One region of the Vibrio sp. Isolate22 genome, then DNA from elsewhere that is predicted to be linked to it. Evidence: riboswitches for the same ligand, from Rfam matches in the RefSeq annotation. Region 1 holds a riboswitch; the other holds the start of a gene.
What was found. Region 1 has a riboswitch for lysine ahead of L1D55_RS10645 (Na+/H+ antiporter NhaC family protein). Riboswitches for the same ligand answer to the same signal wherever they lie in the genome.

Region 2: it holds a riboswitch for lysine, as region 1 does, so the genes downstream of both, lysC (lysine-sensitive aspartokinase 3) here and L1D55_RS10645 (Na+/H+ antiporter NhaC family protein) in region 1, are expected to answer to the same signal.

The regions. Positions count from the first base shown of each region.
Region 1 is NZ_JAKEUW010000015.1:29,973-34,831, forward strand. Features, by position in the region: gene L1D55_RS10630 (hypothetical protein) at 1-133, shown strand, start outside; gene L1D55_RS10635 (inosine/guanosine kinase) at 236-1,540, shown strand; gene L1D55_RS10640 (H-NS family nucleoid-associated regulatory protein) at 1,751-2,161, opposite strand; lysine riboswitch at 2,526-2,703, shown strand; gene L1D55_RS10645 (Na+/H+ antiporter NhaC family protein) at 2,816-4,408, shown strand; His leader region at 4,599-4,735, shown strand; gene hisG (ATP phosphoribosyltransferase) at 4,789-4,859, shown strand, end outside.
Region 2 is NZ_JAKEUW010000014.1:5,917-10,775, forward strand. Features, by position in the region: gene metH (methionine synthase) at 1-576, shown strand, start outside; gene lysC (lysine-sensitive aspartokinase 3) at 688-2,055, opposite strand; lysine riboswitch at 2,164-2,341, opposite strand; gene L1D55_RS10105 (alanine--glyoxylate aminotransferase family protein) at 2,518-3,657, shown strand; gene L1D55_RS10110 (PglL family O-oligosaccharyltransferase) at 3,745-4,859, opposite strand, start outside.

The DNA of each region.
Region 1 (4,859 bases):
AATTGCAGCAATGGCGTGTGCACTTGCGGTTGAAGTATTTGACGTAATGAAGAATGGCGCAGAGTTTAATCAAAAGCGTTATGCCGAGCATTTAGAGATGCTGCCTGATTTAAGCTTTATGGAAGGTGAATAAAAAAATAGCTCAGCAAACGTTTGCTATAGTTTGAATGATTGCCGCGTTAAATATAGCGCGGTAGAATCCGCCACCTATTTCCCCTTGACTTAGACTAGCCCTATGAAATTCCCTGGACAACGTAAATCAAAGCACTATTTTCCGGTTCACGCACGTGACCCATTAGTGAGCCAAGCTCAAAGCAGTAAAAGAATGTCACGCACTCATATTATCGGTATTGACCAAACTTTGGTGGATATTGAAGCAAAAGTGAGTTCTGAACTTATTGAGAAGTACGGTTTAAGTAAGGGACACTCACTGGTTATCGTTGATGAAGCGGCTGAGTCTTTATATCAAGAACTAAAAGAACAGTGTCTAATTACCAATGAATATGCTGGTGGCACTATCGGTAATACATTACACAATTACTCAGTACTAGCGGATGACCGTTCAACGCTACTCGGCGTAATGAGCCAGGATATTAAAATTGGTAGCTATGGTTACCGCTATTTATGTAATACATCAAGCAGAATGGACTTGAACCATTTACAAGGGGTAGATGGCGCAATCGGTCGCTGCTTTGCATTAATTACTGAAGATGGTGAGCGTACTTTCGCAATTAGCGAAGGGCAAATGAACCAACTAAAACCAGAAAGTATTCCTGAAAAGATTTTCAAAAGTGCTTCTGCTTTAGTATTAACGGCTTATTTAGTTCGTTGTAAGCCGGGTGACCCGATGCCTGAAGCAACAATGAAAGCGATCGAATACGCGAAGAAATACGATGTGCCTGTTGTTTTAACTCTGGGTACGAAATTCGTTATTCAAGACGATCCTGAATTCTGGAAAGATTTCTTAGAGCAACACGTAACGGTTGTTGCAATGAATGAAGACGAAGCCGAAGCCCTAACTGGTGAAAGCGATCCACTCGCTGCTTCTGACAAAGCGCTAGATTGGGTAGACCTAGTACTATGTACTGCTGGTCCTGTTGGTCTATTTATGGCGGGTTACACGGAAGACGCAGCGAAACGTGAAACATCACTGCCTTTACTCCCAGGTTCAATTGCTGAATTTAACCGTTATGAATTTAGCCGTCCTGCTCATAAAGATTTATGTGAAAACCCTACTAAAGTTTATTCACATATTGCGCCTTATATGGGCGGTCCTGAGAAGATCAAAAATACCAATGGTGCAGGTGATGCGGCTTTATCTGCTTTATTACATGATATGGCTGCGAATAAGTACCACAAAGAAAACGTGCCAAACTCAAGTAAGCACCAACATTCATTCTTGACGTATTCTTCTTTCTCACAAGTTTGTAAATATTCAAACCGTGCGAGCTATGAAGTATTGGTTCAGCACTCTCCACGTTTATCTCGCGGTCTTCCTGAAAGAGAAGATAGCCTAGAAGAAGCGTACTGGGAAAGATAAGAGACTTTGTTTATCCGCTGCGCACAAGTTTATCAAATGCGCAGCAATGTTTATAAAGAACATTTATGGGTAACAAAATATAAAAAAGGCTCCGAAAGGAGCCTTTTTGTTTCTAAATATATTGAAGCCGTAAATAATACTTTAGTCGACTTAAATATTAATTCTATTGCTTAGTCAGTAATTGCGACACCCACTATGCAAATTGAACATTTAGATAGCGAAATCTTCTAGAGATTTACCAGCATCTAGTTGTTCTTGGATAGCTGAAGGTGTACGACCTTGGCCTGTCCAAGTTTTCTCGTCGCCGTTCGCATCTACGTATTTGTATTTAGCTGGGCGAGGAGCGCGTTTCGCTTTTGTTGTTTTAGATTTTGCTTCGCCAGAAAGCGCAGCAATAAGATCAGCAACATCAATTCCGTCTTTTGCGATTTGCTCAGCAATAGCAGAAAGTTTAGCTTCTTGTGCTGCTTTAGCCGCACGTTCTTCAGCTTCAGACTCTTGACGCTCTTGTACAACAATAGTTAGCTTGTCTAGCGCTTCTTCTAGTTGCTCAAGAGTTAATTCACGTGAGAATGCGCGAAGGCTACGGATATTTAATAGAGTTTTTGTTAATTCAGACATGATATTTTCCATCAAGGTAAACTAAATAATCTACCTAATAATAAACAGAGCTTGGGAATAAAACAAACAGTATTTCTTCTATTACATATTTAAATATAAAAGTGAGATGAATAGTTGAAAATGCCAATGCTCATCTCAATTGAATTTATAATAAATATTAAGAATATCTTAAAAGCTGATATGTGACTGGTGGAGTAGTTACACTATGTTGACTATTCTTAAGTTGAATAGTTCACAAATAAAAAGCCGCTTTTCTCGGAATGATATGTTGCATTGTTGCTCTTGATGGGTACAATTGCGGCTACCTGATGCGATGCTTTGGTTAATCATTTGTTAAACTATTGTTTGAGTGGTTAATAATGTTGTCGCACGTAGAGGTGCAATTATAAAAAGTAGTTTTCGTTGGGGTGATGCCAATGAACGGGAATGAAAGGTGTAATTGCCGAAGTAAATTGTATATCTAAGCAATTTGCTGGGGTTGTGCTCAATAGGTACAACACTGCCATAGTCTTAATTTTAAACTATGGAGCGCTACTGTAGGGTTGGGTGAAGTGTTCACTTCCCTTTCGCTTAGTTCAACATGAACTTGGTCATCCGTATCAAGTTTGTCTGCAGTAGATCTCTAGCCAAATAAAAAACTGGTTTTTGAAGATCATGAATTTAATAGATTTTGCAACATCTCCTTTATCTTTGCTTCCGCCACTTGTGGCTTTGAGCCTTGCTATCGTTACCCGCCGTGTATTGGTTTCTCTGGGTGTAGGTATCGTTATGGGTGCTATCTTACTTGCTGATTACTCAGTGGGTAATGCCGCTAGCTACGTATTTACTAAAGCATCTGGCGTTTTCATTGAAGATGGCGGTATCAACACTTGGAACATGAGCATCATTGCTTTCCTAATTATCTTGGGAATGACAACGGCGCTATTAACACTGTCTGGTGGTACTCGCGCATTCGCTGAATGGGCTCAGTCTCGCGTTAAAAGCAAACGTGGTTCTAAACTGCTTGCAGCTTTCTTAGGCGTATTCATCTTTGTGGATGATTACTTTAACAGCTTGGCGGTCGGTGCAATCTCTCGTCCTGTAACAGACCGTTTCTACGTATCTCGCGCTAAGCTAGCTTATATTCTTGATTCTACTGCAGCTCCTATGTGTGTGATCATGCCAGCTTCTAGTTGGGGTGCTTACATTATTACTATTATCGGTGGCATCCTAGTAACACACGGTGTGACTGAGTATTCAGCTCTAGGCGCTTACGTTCGTCTAATTCCAATGAACTTCTACGCGGTATTTGCACTTCTTATGGTGTTCGCAGTGGCGTGGTTCGGTCTAGATGTTGGTAAGATGCGCGATCATGAGATCGAAGCGTCTCAAGGTCGTGGCTTTGAAGGTGACAACGACAGCCAACAAGCTCACGATTTAAACGAAGAGCTAGATATCGAAGAGAGCGAGAATGGTTCTGTTTCTGACCTAATCATGCCGATCGTTTCATTGATCGTAGCGACGGTTGCAGCGATGCTTTACACAGGTGGTCAAGCGTTAGCGGCTGATGGTCAAGCGTTTAACCTACTTGGTGCATTCGAAAATACAGATGTTGGTAAGTCTCTTGTTTACGGTGGCATCATCGGCCTACTTGTTGCTTTAGCGACGGTATTTAAGCAGAAGCTATCTATGGCAGACATCGCAAGAACGATGTGGATTGGTGCAAGCTCTATGTTTGGCGCTATCCTAATCCTTGTGTTCGCTTGGACTATCGGTTCTGTAATCGGTGACATGAAAACAGGTACGTACTTGTCTTCTCTAGTAACAGGCAGCATTGATTACCACTGGCTACCAGTTATCCTGTTCCTACTTGCAGGCATCATGGCTTTCTCTACCGGTACTTCATGGGGTACGTTCGGCATCATGCTACCTATCGCGGGTGATATGGCGGCAGCATCGGATATCGCACTGATTCTTCCTATGCTAAGTGCGGTTCTAGCGGGCGCGGTATTTGGTGACCACTGTTCTCCGATTTCAGATACAACGATTTTGTCTTCGACAGGTGCTCGTTGTAACCACATCGACCACGTATCAACACAGCTTCCATACGCGCTAGCAGTAGCGTTTGTATCGTGCATTGGCTTCATTACCCTAGGTATGACAGCCTCTATCGGTATCGCATTCAGCGCAGCAGCTCTAACGTTCGTTGCTGTGTGTTTCGCTCTGGCTTATTTTTCTCGCTGCAAAATAGCGACATGCAAAAGCTAAAAACGAAAGTTAATCAGTAAACTATCAGGGAGGCTTTAGCCTCCCTTTTTTGTGCCTGTTAATTTAATTTTAAGTTTCGTGAAAAAAGTTCGAATTAATGGTTGAAAAAGGATCTTACCTTGGTTAGTGTGGAGACAAGACAGCAAACAACCTAAGAGCTGATAAGTATGCGTAAATTAGTAATGAACATTCATCACCATCATCACCCTATCTAGTCTTTCGGGGAGATTTACGTATACCCGGGAGCAAGGTTACTCCCGGAGGTTAAGTCAAAAGAATTTAGATTTAAACCCTCGGGATGACAGAGTCTTCCGAGGGTTTTTTAGTTTTAGCGCTTTTAAATAATCAACAAATTCAAATATTTGCACAGGGATACAGCAATGCAGACACAACGCCTAAGAATCGCAATTCAAAAGAAAGGTCGCCTAAGTAAAGAGTGCCAAGACCTACT
Region 2 (4,859 bases), on a different contig from region 1:
ACTGAGAAGCCTAAAGGCTTTAACTACTGTTTGTCAGATTACATCGCTCCAAAAGAAAGCGGCAAAGCAGACTGGATTGGTGGTTTTGCTGTGACAGGTGGTATTGGTGAGCGTGAGCTAGCGGATGAATATAAGGCCAATGGTGATGACTATAATGCCATCATGATTCAGGCTGTGGCTGACCGACTAGCGGAAGCGTTTGCTGAATACCTACACCAAGAGGTACGAAAGGACATTTGGGGTTACGCTCCAGATGAAGACTTATCTAACGATGATCTTATTCGAGAGAAATACCAAGGTATTCGTCCTGCTCCTGGTTATCCTGCTTGTCCTGAGCATACAGAGAAGGGCACGTTGTGGGAGTTGATGGATGTTGAGAAGACCATTGATATGTCACTGACGTCTAGCTACGCGATGTGGCCAGGTGCTTCAGTTTCTGGGATGTACTTCTCTCACCCAGATTCTCGATACTTTGCGATTGCTCAGATTCAACAAGATCAAGTAGACAGCTATGCTGACCGTAAAGGTTGGGATATGTTGGAAGCTGAGAGATGGCTAGGTCCAAATATTAACTAGTTATTAAATCAGCGAGTTAGTCGTTAAATTCGAAAGGAAAAGGGTTGCTTAATTGCAACCCTTTTTGTATCTGTGCTTTGAACGTTGAACTCTTATTAATTCACTATCGCTTTATTCGAATAGCTCTTGATGCAGCTTTTGAATCGCCTGTTTAGAGACTGACTCATTGAGCAGGAAGCATAAGTTATGAGGGCTTGCTCCGTAACAAATCATGCGCAGGTTGAAATCTTCAAGGGTGCTGAATACTTGCTTAGCGTAGCCTTTACTTTCACTCATGTTATTACCAATCAATGCCACCAAACATAGGTCATGTTCTACATTGACTGAACACAGTTCTTCTAGCTCAAGACGTGCTGCTTCTGGTAATTCAGGAGCACCACCAGATGTATCAGTTTGATCTAGGGTGAGTGAAACACTGATCTCCGAGGTAGTGATAAGATCGACGGAGATCTTATGTTTAGCAAGGATCTCAAATACTTTTGCAAGGAAACCGTAAGCATGGAACATATTAGCGCTACGTAGTGTAACCATGGTTTGGTTGCAGCGAAGGGCCAGGGCTCTGAACAGTGGAGAGCTTTCCACCTGTTGACGGATCCAAGTTCCACCTAGTTCTGGTGCTTTTGAAGAGCTGACAAACACCGGAATTTGGTGACGTAATGCCGGCACTAGCGTCGATGGGTGAAGGATCTTCGCTCCAAAGTTTGCCATCTCAGATGCTTCACTGAAGCTGATTTCTGGGATTGGAGAAGCTTTCGGTGCGATGCGAGGGTCGGTGGTGTAGATACCTGGAACGTCTGTCCAAATTTCTAAGCCAATCGCTTGTACTGACTCTGCAATAAGCGCTGCTGAGTAATCACTACCACCACGACCTAAGGTTGTTGTATTACCGTCATTATCTGCACCAATAAAGCCTTGTGTGACTACAACTTGTTGTTGGCACAGTGGAATCAGCTTCTCTTTCGCTAGCACTGAAATCTCTTCAAGCTGAGGTTCTGCTTTTCCGAAGTCATCATTGGTGCGCATCACTTCTCTTATATCGAAGCGAACCGCCGGTGTACCGCGTTCGCGAAGGATTTGAGCAAGAAGGTGTGTCGACATCAACTCACCACACGCAACTAAGTGATCGGTTAGCTTAGTGCTTATTTGAAATGATGCAGCCTCAGCTGCGCTCGCAATTTCATCAAGAATGGAGTGAACTTCTTTTTCGATGCTGATAGGGTCAGCAAGTTGGTCAAGAATTGCATTGTGGATGTCCGTCAACTGGGTCATTACTTCCTGACGGCGAGTTTTGTCTTGAACACCGTTTGCCAGTTCGACAAGTAAATTGGTTACACCTGAACACGCAGAACTTACGACTAACTTGGTATTTGAGTTGTTTTCAATAATGGCAGCACAACGGCTCATTGCTTCAAAGTTGGCAACACTTGTACCACCAAACTTAGCGACATTAAAAGAACCAGCTACATTAGATGCACTCACGATATATCTCCCACGACTTCCTAAAATAAAATTACGGTTGGGTAATCCAACGTCCAATGTTTTTCGAAGAGAGTTTTAGAGCAAAAAGAGAGGAATTATATGAATAGTAACCTCAGAAGCTCTTCACCATATAGATATGGTGACAGTTGCCGGGATTCAGCCCGCTCAACCGATAATAAAGGTCCTGCATCCTTTTATTATCTCGGCACTGCTCCCCATAAGTGCTTTGTATCGGAAATGCGGTTCCACAAAACACCTGCCTGGGCAGTGCTCCTCTTCTGCTAGATAGCCATTTCATTGAACGTGTTTGTGCTCACAATGTCAATTGGTAACTTGAGATAACTTAAAAATAATTTTAACAATTATGTGACAGTGGTTTGACCTCAAGACCTAAGGCTAATTGCTGACATGTTCGATTTGCTTTAGGGTGGAATATCGACACCATTAACGTAAGGGATTTACATGTCTAACTTCACAAATACTTCTACTATCGATAGCTTTTATCCACCACATCGAACGTTAATGGGGCCTGGACCTTCAGATATCTCACCTCAAGTGCTTCAAGCATTAAGTCGACCAACCATTGGTCACCTCGATCCACTTTTTATTACGATGATGGATGAGGTTAAACAGCTTCTTAAGTATGCCTTTCAGACAGAAAATGAGTTTACGATTGCTGTATCAGCACCAGGCAGTGCTGGTATGGAAACTTGTTTTGTTAACTTGATTGAGCCCGGTGAAAAGGTCATCGTTTGTCGAAATGGCGTGTTTGGTGAACGTATGCGAGAAAATGTAGTGCGCTGCGGTGGCGAAGCAATTCTTGTTGACGACGAATGGGGTAAGCCTGTATCTGTCGAAAAGGTACAGCAAGCATTATCAGAAAACCCAGACGCAGTCGCGGTTGCTTTTGTACATGCTGAGACCTCTACTGGTGCATTATCGGATGCTCAAGCTATCTCTGCGGTGGCTCGCCAGTTCGATGCATTGACGATTGTTGATGCTGTAACCTCACTGGGTGGTGTGCCACTGTTAGTGGACGAATGGCAGCTCGATGCGGTTTATTCTGGTAGTCAGAAATGCTTGTCTTGTGTTCCTGGTTTATCACCCGTAACTTTCTCTCAGCGTGCTGTTGATAAAATGAAAGCACGTCAGTCACCGGTACAAAGCTGGTTCTTGGATCAGAGCCTAGTATTAGGTTACTGGAGCGGTGAAGGTAAGCGTAGTTATCACCACACTGCACCAGTCAATAGTCTTTACGCGCTGCATGAGTCTCTCGTGCTACTGAAAAATGAAGGCTTAGATAATGCTTGGTCTCGTCATCACGCCATGCATCAAGAATTAAAAGAAGGTGTAGAAGCATTAGGGCTGAAGTTCGTTGTTGATGAAGAGAGCCGTTTACCACAGCTTAATGCTCTTTACTTCCCTGAAGGAATTGATGAAGCGAAAGTCAGATCACAGCTTTTAGAAGAGTATAACCTTGAGATTGGTGCTGGCCTTGGCTCTTTGGCTGGTAAGGCATGGCGTATTGGCTTGATGGGCTACGGTGCTCGTAAAGAGAATGTGGCGTTGTGTCTTAAAGCGCTGCAAGACGTACTTAAATAACCGAATTAGAATAGTTTCAAAGAAAAGCGCACGAGGATCGTGCGCTTTTTTGTTTGCTTTAAAGGTAATACTACGGGTTAAAATTGGCTACTGCTCTGCCGACGAGACGTTGTTTTCAGCTTGAGATATTTTCTTGTATTGAACCTGTGAAAAGTCTCTGTTTGGGAATAAAAACTTTGCTTCACTACGGATTTGTTGCGCTTTGCTCTCTTCCCCTAAACCTTGGTAAGCAAGGATCAGGTTGCTGTAGAACGCTGGTCTTGGTTTACTCTTTATGATCTCTAATGACCAATCAACATATGGCTGAATAAGGCTAGGATCACCTTTATAAAGACCAATGTTCAGGTAGGTGCTGTATATGTCCCAATCGTAGCGATCTTTCCAAACTACAGGGTTGGTGACTTGTTTGAGAATATCTGGGTTTTTAGGTTTAGATAGCTCAAATTTGGTCAGTACATAGTTGGTATGCAGTGCACTCAACATGTAAACACTCACTAGAATTGGTAACACTAAGCTAGTCACTCTAAATAGTGTTTTGCTGATGATGCTGAACGGCTGCTGATAATGACGTGAAGCACGCTGGTCTACCCAATAAATCAATATGATAAAGGTTATCCAGTGTATTGCCGAGTGATAGAACGGGTACTCTAACTGAGAGTGTAGAAGTATTGGTATGAATAGTGCCAGTAAAGCCAAGCGTGTTCCTTTGGCTGAGCTTGAGATCCGCGACAAAACTAATACTGCGGCAATCAATATTCCTATGATTGGTACAATACCGCCCTCAACTCCCCAGAATAGAAACTCATTGTGGGGGTGATCCATTGCTGGAAGCCCCGGATGATAGTTTGAATTGAGTTGATGCTGACGAGCGGTATACAGGGTGTACTCTGATTCAAATTTTCCGTAGCCGTAACCAGTAAATGGTTTCTCTACCAACATGTCTAATGTTTGCGGGAAGGTGTAAGCTCGAGGGCTCTCTAGGTTCGCTTTTTTACTCGCTATACTATCTGTAGTGCTAAGGCTGATTACTGAAAATGCAACTACGATACCGACAGCAACGGATGCACACCATCCGTAGAATCGTTTCTTGGTCGAGAACTTGTAGAGGTAAGGCAGAATACATATGAAGCCAATGAGTGCAGCTAACCAACCTGTGCGTGATGCGATGATGATCAGCAGTGGTACCGTTAACGTTGGTGTTA